2 regions of the Chromobacterium sp. CCUG 76385 genome follow, and region 1 is predicted to be linked to the other one. Evidence: riboswitches for the same ligand, from Rfam matches in the RefSeq annotation. Region 1 holds a riboswitch; the other holds the start of a gene.
The links. Region 1 has a riboswitch for thiamine pyrophosphate ahead of thiC (phosphomethylpyrimidine synthase ThiC). Riboswitches for the same ligand answer to the same signal wherever they lie in the genome.
Positions count from the first base shown of each region.

Region 1 (6,924 bases):
GGCCGCCGGGCTGGCTATGGCTGGCGGTGGGCGCCTATGCCGGGCTGAACTATTGGATACCGTGGGACACGCTGCAATTGGCGCTGGATGCGGCGGAAATCCCTGTGCTATATCTGGCCGCCGCCTGGCTGTATCAGCAGGCGGAGCGTCAGATATGCCGCAACCGCTTCAGTCCCACCGCCCTGCTATTCCTGATCGGCGCGCTGCTGTACATCTGGCGCGACGGCGCCGACTTGTGGCGCCATCTCCATGGCCTGTCCATCCTGCCGCATCCACAAGATGGCGTGCATCATCTAGCGCTCACCGTCGCGGCAGCAGCCCAGGTCTGCGGCGCGGTGGGCTTTCTGAACATCGCCCTGCAGCGGCAGAACAGCCGGCTTCAGGACGCCGCCAATATCGACCCGCTCACCGCCGCCGGCAACCGCCGCGCGCTGCAATACTGGCTGAACACGCTCGATGCCGCCACCGAGCGCGTCTGCGTGGTGATGCTGGATATCGACCACTTCAAATCCATCAACGACCGCTTCGGCCATCCGGCCGGCGACGCGGTGCTGCAGATGCTGGCGGCCGTGCTCAACAACGGCGTGCGCGGAAACGATCTCCTGATCCGCTACGGCGGCGAGGAATTCTGCCTGGTGATGCCGGATACCTCTGCCGAGGTGGGCTTTGCGGTGGCGGAACGGTTGCGCCAGCAATTCAACCAGATGCAGCCGCTGCCCAGCCAGCCTGAGCTGCGATGCAGCTTCTCCGCCGGCGTTTACGAATGGCAGTGCCGGCAGCAGGACTTCGCCACCGCGCAACAGAAGGCCGACCAGGCGCTGTATCAGGCCAAACAGGGCGGACGCAACCAGGTGTGCCGCTTGTAAATCAGCAACCATCCACACCGTTTCGCTTAGGGGCGGTTGGCGTTTGGCGAGTGGATCGCGTTGGCGCTTCGCCAAACCCGCAGGGCCGGGCGCCTTTCGCGCCGACTCTTCGTTGTTCCGCGCTGGCAGAGCATGACTATGCGGCGCGCGAAACGCCTCGATTCGCCGCAAAACGCATCCCGGCGCGATCGCTCAGCAAACGTCAACCGCCCCTAGGCCCAACCGGCTCTTCCCGCGCCTCTTCCCTTTCCGCCTCCGTCCCATGCTTGCGGCCTAGCTGCTTGACCCGGTACATGCGCTGATCCGCCTCGCCCAGCAAGACATCAGGCAAGATGAACTCGTCGGGGCCGGTTTCGGCGCACCCCATGCTCAGCCGCACATCGGGCAAAGCTTTCTCCATTTCCAAGGTCAACCGCGCCATGAAGGTTTCCTCGGCCTGCCGGGCATCGCAATTGGGCAGCACGATGCAGAACTCGTCCCCGCCATAACGGAAGCAGCCATCCTCGGTGCGGGAAATGCGCCCTATAATGTCTCCCAGCAAGCGCAGTATCTCGTCTCCTCGCTGATGGCCCTGGCTGTCGTTGATGCGCTTGAAATCGTTGATGTCCACATACACCAACGCCACCTTCTCTCGCCTATGCTGCGCGCCGCGCAATACCCGGGTCAGCGTCTCATCCAAATAACGGCGGTTCAGCAGGCCGGTCAGCGGATCGGTGCGGGACAGCTCCTCCAGCTGGCGGGTGCGCATCGCCACCTTCTCCTCCAGCAGGCGGGCATATTGCTCGGACTTGTTGCGCGAGGTCTCGATCTCCGCCACCAGGCTGCGGATATAGGTCTCGAATACCAGCGCCACGTCGAACATCACCAGCTTGTCCAGCGCCAGCAAGGTATGCACGCGCACGTCCGGATCCGGCAGCAACTCGCTCAGCTTTTGGATTAGCAGGGTTTTCAGGGTCTGCACCGCCGCCAGGTACAGCTTGGGCTCCACGCCTATGCGCTTGTGCACCAGGCCGATGCGCAGGCGGTTGTTGACGTAGTCCAGATCGTAAACGCCGCTGAACAGGTCTATCACATAACGGCGCTGCGCCGCGCGCAGTCGCTGCAGCGTATCGGCGTCGCCTATCAGCAGCGCGATTTCCGGCGTACTGGTCTGCAGTTCGTAAAAACGATCCACCAGATCATCGAGATGCGCCTCTATCGCCGTTCCGGCTGCGCGCAGCAGCAACTCGTCGCGCGGCTCCAGTACGAACAGGGTTTTACGCTGCTCAATCTCGAATTCCGTGATGCGAAGTTGCTCCAGCAAGGTCTGTTCGGACTGTTTCATACTGCCGCTCCATCCGCCGCCGTTTGCGTTCGAACCATTGCAACTATAGTTCGCCACGCCCGCATCCAGTCTGATTTATCGTACCTTCCGGCCAGGCCTTACAGCTCGTCGGCCAGGCCCGCCGCAGATGCCGCTTCCATCTATTGCGCGGCCGCCCGGCTCAATTAGTTGGCTTCAAGCAGGATATTTTCGACATAGCGATGAAGAGCTGGCACAGGCGGACCGCTACGAAGTCGACGATTACCAGCGGGTCGAAGCGCTGCTGGATATGGGCGAACGGGCCTGGTCTATATCGCCGCCTAGCCGCAAAGGGCAATAGACAAGGGGCGATGGCTTATCCACAAGCCATCGCCCATTTCTATTTTTATCCACAATTTCAGGACTCGCCTTGCTGCAGCAACACCGCCAGCTCGTCCACCGCCTCACTCCATTCGGCATCATTCTCCAGCGATTGCCGCAGGAAAGCCGCTTGCGATGGGCTCCAGAACGGCGCGTCGGCCAGATTGGACTTGGGCGGCAGCGGATGACTGGCGATGAAGGCGCGCATCGCCGCCGGATCGTCGGACAAGCCCAGCTGGCGGAACAGGCCGGGCAACAGATGACTGCTGGTATCCATAGCAAGCTCCTGCGGTGAGGGAGATACGCTCATCGTATACCCAAGCCATCGTGGCGGCATGAAAAAAGCGGCAGTCAACGCCGCCGCCTGTTGTTCAAGCCATGCTCAGACCTTGTCGTACAACTTGCCGCCGCTCTGCACGAATTCGATGGACTTCGCTTCCATCCCTTTTTGCAGGGCATCCTGCGCGCTGATGCCTTGTTTGGCGGCGAAGTCGCGCACATCCTGCGTGATCTTCATCGAACAGAAGTGCGGGCCGCACATGCTGCAGAAGTGCGCCACCTTGGCGCTGTCCTTGGGCAGCGTTTCATCATGGAAGTCGCGCGCCTTGTCCGGATCGAGGCCCAGGTTGAACTGGTCTTCCCAGCGGAATTCGAAACGCGCCTTGGACAGCGCGTTGTCGCGGATCTGCGCGCCGGGGTGGCCCTTGGCCAGATCCGCCGCGTGCGCCGCCAGCTTGTAGGTGATGATGCCCTCTTTCACGTCGTTCTTGTTCGGCAGGCCCAGGTGTTCCTTCTGCGTCACGTAGCACAGCATGGCGGTGCCGTACCAGCCGATCTGCGCCGCGCCGATGGCCGAGGTGATGTGGTCGTAGCCCGGCGCGATGTCGGTGGTCAACGGGCCCAAAGTGTAGAACGGCGCTTCGCGGCACCATTCCAGCTCCTTGTCCATATTCTCCTTGATCAGTTGCATCGGCACGTGGCCTGGGCCTTCTATCATCACCTGCACATCGTGCTTCCAGGCGATTTCGGTCAATTCGCCCAGGGTTTTCAACTCCGACAGCTGCGCCTCGTCATTGGCGTCCCAGGCGCTGCCGGGACGCAGGCCGTCGCCCAGGCTGAAGGCCACGTCGTAGGCCTTCATGATTTCGCAGATGTCCTCGAAGTGGGTATAGAGGAAGTTCTCGCGGTGATGCGCCAGACACCACTTGGCCATGATGGAGCCGCCGCGGCTGACGATGCCGGTCATGCGGTTGGCCGTCATCGGCACATAGGCCAGGCGCACGCCGGCGTGGATGGTGAAATAGTCCACGCCCTGCTCGGCCTGCTCGATCAGCGTGTCCTTGAAGATTTCCCAGCTCAGGTCCTCAGCCTTGCCGTTCACTTTCTCCAGCGCCTGGTAGATCGGCACGGTGCCGATCGGCACCGGCGAGTTGCGCAGAATCCACTCGCGCGTTTCATGGATGTTCTTGCCGGTGGACAGGTCCATGATGGTGTCGGCGCCCCAGCGTATGCCCCAGGTCATCTTGTCCACTTCCTCGGATATCGACGACGTTACCGCGCTATTTCCGATATTGCCGTTGATCTTCACCAGGAAATTGCGCCCTATGATCATGGGTTCGCTTTCCGGGTGGTTGATGTTGGCCGGGATAATGGCGCGGCCGGCGGCCACCTCCTGGCGCACAAATTCGGCGGTGATCTCTTCCGGCAGATTGGCGCCGAAACTCTGCCCCTGATGCTGGCGCGTCATCAGGTCCCGCAGGCGCTGGTTGCCGGCGGCCTGCAGCGATGCCACATAGGCGCGGCGGTTCAGGTTTTCGCGGAGGGCGACGAACTCCATCTCCGGCGTGATGATGCCTTGCCGGGCATAGTGCATCTGGCTGACGTTGCGGCCGGCCTTGGCGCGGCGCGGTTTGCGCTGCAGATTGAAGCGCAGCTCGGCCAGCTTGGGGTCGGCTTCGCGGGCGCGTCCGTATTCGCTGGATAGGCCGGGCAGCTGCTCGCAATCGCCGCGCTCGGCGATCCAGCCGGCGCGCAGCGGCGCCAAGCCGCTTTGGATGTCGATGTTTACCGCCGGATCGCTGTACGGGCCGCTGGTGTCGTAGACATAGATGGGGGGGTTCTTTTCGCCGCCGAACTGGGTCGGCGTGTCGGCCTGGCGGATCTCGCGCATCGGCACTTGAATGTCCGGACGGCTGCCCTGTACATAGATCTTGCGGGAATTCGGCAAAGGCTGGGTGGCGGCGGCATCCACCACCATGGCTTGGTTCACGGGCGCGTTCATCGGGCGGGTCTCCAAAAACGATGAAACGGCGCAAGGAGCGATCCGGCATGGCCGGCTGCGGGCCCGGGCGGGCCAGTGAGGGCAGTTGACGCTTCCCTACGCCGGTATTATCCGGGTCAGGTTCCAAGGGTATTTCTCACCCGCGCCCCGCCGCCCGTCTCAACAGACTACACTGGGGTAGCCCTTGCGACGGACGCCGGGGGCAGGACCCCTAGCGATGCTGTGAAGGTAAGGCAAATATGGGATAATCGCAAGTTATCGTCATGACCAGAGTCTTGCCGCCGCCGCTGTCTTCCATCCGGCGGAGCGGACTCCCAGCCCTCCGGAGTGTAAGTTGATGGATTTCGAAAAAACCCGTTTCAACATGGTCGAACAGCAGATTCGCCCGTGGGATGTACTGGATCAGACCATTCTGGACCTGCTGTTCCACGTGAAACGCGAGGACTTCGTCGCCGACAGCCAGCGCCAGCTGGCTTTCGTCGATACCGAACTGCCGCTGCCCAACGGCCGCAAGATGTTGCAACCGAAGATGGAAGCGCGCCTGGCCCAGGACGCCGGCATCCAGCCGACCGACAAGATTCTGGAAATCGGCACCGGCAGCGGCTACCTGACCGCGCTGCTGGCCAAGCTGGGCAAACAGGTGGTCAGCGTCGAAATCGATCCGGCGCAGAAGGAACGCGCCGCCGCCAATCTGAAAAAAGCCGGCATCGCCAACGTCACCCTGCTTGAGGGCGACGGCGTGCTGGGCCTGCCGGACCAGGCGCCTTACGATGTGATCGTGGTGGGCGGCTCCCTGCCGGTTGTGCCGCAGGAACTGAAGAACCAGCTGGCCGTCGGCGGCCGCCTGATTCTGGTGGTCGGCGATCTGCCGGTCATGAGCTGCAAGCTGATCCAGCGCGAAACCGAAACCAGCTTCCGCGAAACGGCGCTGTTCGAAACCTGTATCGAGCGGCTGCAAAAATTCGAGGCGGTGGAACCCGCCCGTTTCAGCTTCTGATCATGCTGCGCGAAATCACCGCCCCCGCCCTCGCCGCGCAACTGGCAGACCCGCAGGCCAAGCGCCCGGTGCTGCTGGACGTGCGCGAAGGCTGGGAATACCAGCTGGCGCGCATCGAAGGCAGCGTGCACATCCCGATGAATCTGATTCCGATCCGGATGAGCGAGCTGCCGGACGACGCCACCATCGTCGCCATCTGCCACCATGGCATGCGCAGCGCCCAGGTGGCGCTGTTCCTGCAGAATGCCGGCTTTGACGATGTGATCAATCTGCAAGGCGGCATCGACGCCTGGTCGACGCAGGTGGATTCGACGGTCGCACGCTACTAAGCGCGCCGCCCCCGCCAGACGACACCGCCTCCGGGCGGTGTTTTGTTTGGAACGAATCGCGCCGTCCCCATTCCAAGCCTCCTGATCCGCATGACCCGCCGCAAAGAAACCTTATGTCCGCTCTGACTTACCTGTCTCCCGCCCTCGCCCGCGTCCACCCAGCCTGGGAAACCGTGCTGCGGCAGCCGGCCATCGCCGCAAAACTGGCCGAAATCGACCGCCAGCTTTGCCAGCAACAACAAGACGGCAAGACGCTGTTTCCGCCGCCGCCGCAAGTGTTCAACGCGCTGAGCTTCGCCGCGCCGGCCGACGTCAAGGTGGTGATCCTGGGCCAAGACCCCTACCACGGCGACGGCGAGGCCATGGGCCTGTCGTTCTCGGTGCCGGAAGGCGCGCGGGTGCCACCCAGCTTGCGCAATATCTACAAGGAACTGGCGGCCGACCTCGGCCTGGGCATTCCGGCCAGCGGCGACCTCAGCCACTGGGCGCAACAGGGCGTGCTGCTGCTGAACAGCGTGCTGACCGTCGAGCGCGACAAGGCCGGCAGCCACGGCAAGCTCGGCTGGCAAATGGTCAGCGACGCGCTGATCGACGCCGTCAACACGCATAATCCTGGCTGCGTCTTCCTGCTGTGGGGCAACTGGGCGCACACCAAGGCCGAACGCATCGACACCAGCCGCCACCTGGTGCTGACCGCCGCCCACCCGTCGCCGCTGTCCGCCAGCCGCGGCTTCCACGGCTGCCGCCACTTCTCCCAGGTCAATGCCTGGCTGATCGCACGCAGCCGC
Region 1 covers NZ_JAUCGU010000010.1:71,202-78,125, reverse strand. The annotation lists gene QUG01_RS09095 (GGDEF domain-containing protein) at 1-866, shown strand, start outside; gene QUG01_RS09090 (GGDEF domain-containing protein) at 1,069-2,190, opposite strand; gene QUG01_RS09085 (DUF2789 domain-containing protein) at 2,567-2,806, opposite strand; gene thiC (phosphomethylpyrimidine synthase ThiC) at 2,912-4,810, opposite strand; TPP riboswitch at 4,887-5,033, opposite strand; gene QUG01_RS09075 (protein-L-isoaspartate O-methyltransferase family protein) at 5,148-5,807, shown strand; gene QUG01_RS09070 (rhodanese-like domain-containing protein) at 5,810-6,136, shown strand; gene QUG01_RS09065 (uracil-DNA glycosylase) at 6,250-6,924, shown strand, end outside.

Region 2 (6,924 bases), on a different contig from region 1:
TTTCATTTGGTCCTGCGCGCTTTCCGCCACATCCAGCTTCTGTTGCAGTTCCGCCCTGGCCTCGTCTTGGCTGGCCAGCATTTTCAGCATTTCCTCACCGCCGAATTCATGCACCGTGTCTTTGTTCCACACCCCCAGCAGCTTGCTGACTTTGTCCTTGAAGTACAAGGCGCTGCGTTGGGCCGGGTCTTGCCATTCAAACTGGAAGCCCTGTCCCGCGTAGAACGAGTGTTTTCGGGTTTGTTCCTCTTCGGTGGCCGGTTGGCTGAGGGTGACCAGGCCAGGGGCGATAGCGTAGTCAGGACAGGTGCTCTTGGCCCAGGCGACCGCATTGCCGAACAAATACGTATCCAGGCCCGTGCCTTCCAGTCCGGGGCTGCATTGCACGCCGTTCTTGGGGCCGAAGGTGACGGTCTTGCTGGGACGATCCACCCGTACCCAGGCCATGTTGTACAAGGCGTGGAAACGGCTGTCGTCGCCCTCCATCGGGTGCCAGTGGCTGCCATCGGAGCGGGCGTAGCCGCGGAACTGCAGGCGGTAGTAGTCGGATTGGCTGGTGACGGCGCGGCTGCGCTGCAGAATGCCGTAAATGGGGTGGGGACCGACCTGAAGGGTCAGAATGGTTTCTCCCAGCGGGATGGCATGGTTGGCCAGGCTGGCTTCGTTCTCCGGCGGCAATAGCGGAATCTCTTCCGTTTCCGGCTCGGCCTGGCTGTTGCTCTTGGTGTTGTTGCTGGTCATCGGCTAGGCATTCCATGCGGTTTGCTGGGTGATGTGGACGATTCTATCGTACATTCTAGGAGAGCAGCAGCGGGCTTGCCGCCTGCTTGCGGAGGAGAGGGCGTGGGCTGGATCCGAGTGGTTGTGTTGAGCGCGTTTGCCCTGCCGGCCTTGGCGGGCGGCGTTTGCGATAGGCCGTTGAGCGTGGGCTGGGATGAATGGCCGCCATTTCATTACCAAGGGCGCGATGAGCAGGTGGCCGGGTATTCGGTGGCCTTGCTGAATCAGGCTGCCGCCAGGCTCGGTTGTCGCATGACCTACCGGCGCTTGCCGTGGCCGCGCACTTTGCAGCAGCTGCGGCTGGGTCAGCTGGATGCGGCGATGCAGGCCTTGAAGACGCCGGAGCGGGAGGCCTATGCCTGTTATGTCCAGGGCTATAGCCCGACCTTGGTGCAATTATGGGTGCGGCGTGACCGCATGGCGCGCTGGCCGGTGCGTAAGCTGGAGGATCTGGGCCGTCTAGGCCATCTCCGGCTAGGCGTGACCCGCGGCGACAGTTACGGCGATACGCTGGACCATTGGCTGCAAGCGCCGCCCAAATCGGTAAGCGTGGATGTCGGCGAGACCCTGGACGGCAGTTTCCGCAAGCTGCAGCTGGGGCGCATTGATCTGCTGCTGGCCACCAGCATCACGGCGCAGCGCGAAGCGGCCAGACTGCCGCAAAGCCCGCAGATGGTTGCCCTGCCGCCCGAGTGGCTGGCGGGCCAGGCCTACTATGTTTTCAGCCGGCGCAGCGTGTCGGCCCGGCAGTGCCGGGCTTTTGCCGATGCCTTGCAGGCCATGCGGCAGGACGGCACGGTGGCGCGTCTTTATCGCAGCCAGTTCGCCGTGCCGTACCCGGAGCGTTGAAGGTTCAAGAGCGCAACAGCGGCAGGGGGGAGAAACGGCCGCCCAGCACATTGCGGCTGTCCTTGCCCCACCAGCTTTCCATCGCCGTGGCGTAGACCTGGCGAAAATCTATGGCATGCGGCAGATTGCCTTCGCTGACGCCGGCCAGCTGCGGCGTGGCGCCGTATAGCCCGCCGTTGACGCGGCCGCCCAGCGCGAAATGCACATTGGCCGTGCCGTGATCCGTGCCGCGGTTGCCGTTCTCGCGCGGGCGGCGGCCGAATTCGGCGTAGGTCAGCACCAGCGTGTCGTCCCAGCGGCCCAGCCGCGTCATCTCGCTTCTTAGCTGCGCCAGGCCATCGGCCAGTTCGGCCAGCAGCCGCGCCTGCGTCGGCTGCTGGTTGCCGTGGGTGTCGAAACCGGTCAGCGTGATGCGCGCCACGGCGATGTCGACCCCGCGGGACAGAGTGTCGGTCAGGGTGCGCACCGCGTTGCCGAAGCCGCCATTGGGCTTGGGGCCGGCGGTGGGCGATTCGCTCGCCGCGGTGCGCGGCAACGGGGCCAGGCTGGCGGCGGCCTGGCGGATATCGCCTTCCACTTTCAGAATGTGCTCCAGCGCCGAGCCGGCGTGGCCCGGCGCTTGGTCCGCCACCAGCTTGGCCTGGCGCGCGAAGTCCTGCGGATTCGACAGCACCACGGCGCGCGAACCGCCATCGAGCGGTCCCAGCACCTGGCTGGACAGCACCACGCCGTCGGCGGCGAAGTTCTTCGGCGTCGGCTGCTCGCGGAACAGGCGCGTCAGCCAGCCTTCGGTCAGGAATTGCTGGCTGGCCGAGGCCGTGTCCCAGATTTCAATCGAGCGGAAGTGCGACAGATTCGGGTCGGGATAGCCCACGCTCTGCAGCAGCGCCAGCTGCTTGTCCTGCCACAGCGGCATCAGCGGCGCCAGAGAAGGGTGCAGGCCGATCTCGCCGTTGAGCTGCAGCACCTGCTCGCGGGCGATGGCGATGCCGGGGCGCAGCCGGTAGTAGTCGGCGCTGGCGTAGGGGACCACGGTGTTGAGGCCGTCGTTGCCGCCTTTGAGCTCCACCATCACCAAGAGCCGTTTGTAGCCTGCCGGCGCCAGCGCCCAGGACAGATTGGGCAGCACCGTCATCATCAGTCCCGCGCCGGCGGCCTTCAGGAATTCGCGTCGTTTGAACATGGCAGGCTCCTCACTCCACCTGGTAGGACGGGTCCATCAGCAACTGGGCGATGGCCTTGGCGCCGCTCTCTCCCTGCGGCAAGGGATTGGCCGGCGGCACCGCCAGCAGCATCCGCGCCGCGTCGGACGCGCTCTTCACGTCATAGATGGCAGCCCATTCGTCCGGCTGCAGCTTCATCGACGCCACGCCCTTGGCGACGAAGCGGTTGATCCTCGCTTCGCGGCCCGCCATCTCGTTCAGGCTGCCGTCCGCTTGGGCGAAGGCGTCGCGCGCCGGGGCGGCGTCGTGGGTGATGCGGTCCAGAAACTGCTTGCGGGTCAGCAGGGTGGCGCTGTTGATCCAGGCTTCGCCGCCGGGCCAGCCTTTGACATTGGGCGGCGCGAACACGTCCTGGCCCAGCTGGCGGTTCAGGCCGGCTATCACCCGCCAATCCGGCGGCATCAGGTCGAACGTCACCAGCGTGCCGACCGTCAGCTCCACCGGCGATTTCACCAGTTGGCCCTGGCTGCGCCAGAACTGCGGCGTCAGCAGCAGCGCGCGCATCAAGGGCTTTAACTGATAATGATTGCGGCGGAAGTCGGCGGCCAGCTTGTTCACCGCAGCGGCGTCCGGCGTGGGCGATACAAAATTGCGCCACAGCTTGTTGGTGATGAATACCGAGGTTTGCGGCTGCTGCAGCAACAGATCGACCACGTCGTCGCCGTCGAAATTGCCGCGCTGGCCGAAGATGAGCTTGTCGCCGGTGTCGCGCAGCCGCGGACGGACGATGAATTGGTCGTCATGGTCCAGGCCCCAGCCGGTGAAGGCGCGTGCCGCTTCGCGGATATCCTGCTCCGTGTAGTGGCCCTCGCCCAGCGTGAACAGCTCCATCACTTCGCGCGCGAAGTTCTCATTCGGCTGCTCCTTGCGGTTATTGGCGGTGTCCAGATAACGCATCATCGCCGGATCGCGCGCCACCGCATGCAAGAGCTGGCCGAAGTCGCCCAGCGCGTAGTGGCGCAGCAGCAGGTTCTGCTGGTACATCATTTGCGGCGAACGCACCTTGTCCAGCGCCGACACGAAATGGTTGTGCCAGAACAGGGTCATTTTCTCGGTCAATGGCGACGGGGTGGCGCGCATTTCGGCCAGCCACCAGCTGCGCAGCTCCACCGCATGCTGGTTGCGCTCCTGTTGCAGCGCTTTCTTCTGATCTTCGGTCAGGCCGGGCTGGCCGGGGCGTTCGAACGGCTCATTGGCCCAACCCGGCGGCGGCGTGACGGCCTGAGTGCGGACGCCGGCCAAAATCTTGTCCACCGCCGCCTCGCGGCTCAGCGGCGCGAAAACGGCGATCTGCGCCGGGTTGGCGCCGAAGCCGGTGCGCAGCAGCAGGTGGCGCGCGCCGTCGACGCCGATGTCGGCCAGGGAGCACAAGGGCAGGCCGCACAGGGCGGCGGCCAGCAGGAGGCGTTTCATGGTTGTCTTCCCCCTTTGCGGGTGGATTCTTGAGCGAGCGATGTCAGCATAGTGGCTACTTTTCGCTGCGGTATTAAGCGAATGGGGCAGAGTGTTAAGTTGTTTGCCGTAATCTCCGTTATACTGTGCGCCTATCACCGGGGGTGCCCGCCATGCGGGCTGAGAGACACCCTGAGAACCTGATCTGGGTCATGCCAGCGGAGGGAGCGTGATGCGCGGGAAGTCTCCCGCATGCCCGCTTGCTCCGTCGTTTCTGTACGGAGAATTTCATGAAGTGGTTTCCCAAGCTTGTTGTCCTTGCTCTGAGCCTGTCCGGACTTTCCGTCCAAGCCGCCGAGTTGCGCGTGCTGGCGCACAGCTCGTTTACCGTGGACAAGCCGCTGCTGGCGGCCTTTGAAAAGCAGACCGGCGCCAAGGTGTCCATCATCAAGGCCGGCGATGCCGGCGAGATGGTCAACAAGCTGATTCTGACCAAGTCCGCGCCGATTGCCGATGTGGTGTTCGGCATCGACAACAGCCTGATCGGCAAGGCCGAGCAAGCTGGCGCGCTGGCGCCGCTGCCGGCTGAATTGGCTGCTGGCGGCAAGGTCAGCCTGCCTGGGGCTGCCGCCATCGACTACGGCTATGTCACCTTGAACTACGACAAGGCCTGGTTCGCCAAGAACAAGCTGCCCTTGCCTAAGTCCCTGAACGATCTGACGCTGCCGGCCTATAAAAACCTGCTGGTGGTGGAAAATCCAGCTACGTCCAGCCCGGGCCTGGCTTTTCTGGCCGCCACCATCCACGCCTTCGGCGAAGAGAAAGCCTTCGCGCTGTGGGGCAAGCTGCGCGATAACGGCCTGAAGGTCAGCAAGAGCTGGACCGAAGCCTATTACACCGACTTCTCCAAGAACGGCGGCGGCCGGCCCATCGTGGTCAGCTACGCCACCAGTCCGGCGGCCGAAGTGTTCTATAGCAAGGAAAAGCTGATGGATGCCCCGACCGGCAACCTGCTGTTGCCGGGCACGGTGTTCCGCCAAGTGGAAGGCGCGGCGCTGGTCAAGGGCGGCAAGGAACCGAAGCTGGCGCAACAGTTCATCGGCTTCCTGCGCTCGGACGCGGTGCAAAAGGCCATCCCGACGCAAATGTGGATGTACCCGGCGATGGACAATATCGCGCTGGACCCGGTGTTCAAGCATGCCGAGCAGCCCACCGCGCATGACACCCCCGACAGCGCCACGCTGGCCGCCAAGCAGCGCGGCTGGGTCAGCCGCTGGACGCGGGTGGTGTTGAAGTCGGGTAATTGATGCCTGAAGCGGCCGGTTTCTGCCATGATTCGATCATGGCAATCTGGAGAAACACGATGATCGCTGACATCATCAGTCCCCGCCTGATCTTGCGCCACCTGGATGCGGATTTTTTGCAGACCTGCCTGTACGGCGACCCAAGCGCCGCGGCTGAGCGGCTGGGTTGCCCGCTGCCCGCCGACTGGCTGGCGGAGCGGCCGCTGATGGCGATGCGGCTGCAGGACATGGCGGAAGACCCGGCTTACGCGCCGTGGTCGGTGCGCGCGATGCTGCGCCGCGACGATCTGGCCATGGTCGGCCACATCAATTTCCATACCATGCCCGGCCATCCGTACCTGAACGGCTATGGCGACGTGGAGCTGGGTTACACGGTTTACCCGGCTTTCCGCCGCCAGGGTTATGCCCGCGAGGCGCTGCTGGCGATGGCCGGCTGGGCGGTGGAGCAGGGCGGCGTGGCGCGGCTGGTGTTGTCGATCGAGCCGGGCAATCTGCCGTCGCACGCCCTGGCGGCGCAACTGGGCTTCGCCAAAGTGGGCCAGGTGCGCGACGAAGACGGTTGCGAGGATGTATTGACGGCGGATTGGCCGTTGTCTGGAGTGCTTGTTTGAAGCGGTTAGATGTGCCCAGGCTGGCGCTCGCCGGCCTGCCCCTGTTGTTTCTATTCCTGCTGGCGATGTTGCCGCTGCTTCGGCTGCTGGCCGAGGGCGGCCTGCAGTTCAGCCCCGGCCTGCTGAGAGATCCGTATCTGCGCTGGCGCCTGTTGTGGTCGCTGAGCCAGGCGGCCGCCAGCGCCTTGTTGTGCCTGCTGCTGGGCGCGCCGCTGGCCTGGCTGTTGGCGCGCTATCGTTTCGCCGGCCGCGGCCTGCTGCTGCGCCTGTTGATGCTGCCCTTCGTGATGCCGACGCTGGTGGCGGCGATGGGCGTGCTGGCGCTGTTCGGTCCGCAGGGGCTGTTCGGCGTCAATCTGCAGGACACGCCGTGGCTGCTGTTGTACGGCAATCTGTTCTTCAATCTGCCGCTGGTGGTGCGCGCCGGCTGTGATGGCTTCTCCCAGGTGCCGGCCAGCCGGCTGGCCGCCGCGCGCACGCTGGGCGCCACGCCGTGGCGGGCGTTCTGGCGGGTGGAATGGCCGGCGGCCTTGCCCTGGCTGTTGTCCAGCCTGTGCCTGGTCTTCCTGTATTGCTTCTCCGGTTTCGGGCTGGCGCTGATCCTGGGCGGCCAGCGCTACGCCACGCTGGAAGTGGAAATCTATACCCTGGTGGCCTACGAGCTGAACCTGGCCGACGCCGGCGCGCTGGCCTTGCTGGTGTTGGCGGTGTGCGGCGGCATCGCCGCGCTGTACGCTTGGCTGGCACGTCGGCTGGCGACGGCGG
Region 2 covers NZ_JAUCGU010000015.1:20,143-27,066, forward strand. The annotation lists gene QUG01_RS11400 (hypothetical protein) at 1-741, opposite strand, end outside; gene QUG01_RS11405 (substrate-binding periplasmic protein) at 844-1,629, shown strand; gene QUG01_RS11410 (DUF1501 domain-containing protein) at 1,634-2,812, opposite strand; gene QUG01_RS11415 (DUF1800 domain-containing protein) at 2,823-4,265, opposite strand; TPP riboswitch at 4,395-4,489, shown strand; gene QUG01_RS11420 (thiamine ABC transporter substrate-binding protein) at 4,535-5,551, shown strand; gene QUG01_RS11425 (GNAT family N-acetyltransferase) at 5,608-6,159, shown strand; gene QUG01_RS11430 (ABC transporter permease) at 6,120-6,924, shown strand, end outside.
Region 2: linked by a shared signal. The riboswitch ahead of QUG01_RS11420 (thiamine ABC transporter substrate-binding protein) and the one ahead of thiC (phosphomethylpyrimidine synthase ThiC) in region 1 are both predicted to bind thiamine pyrophosphate.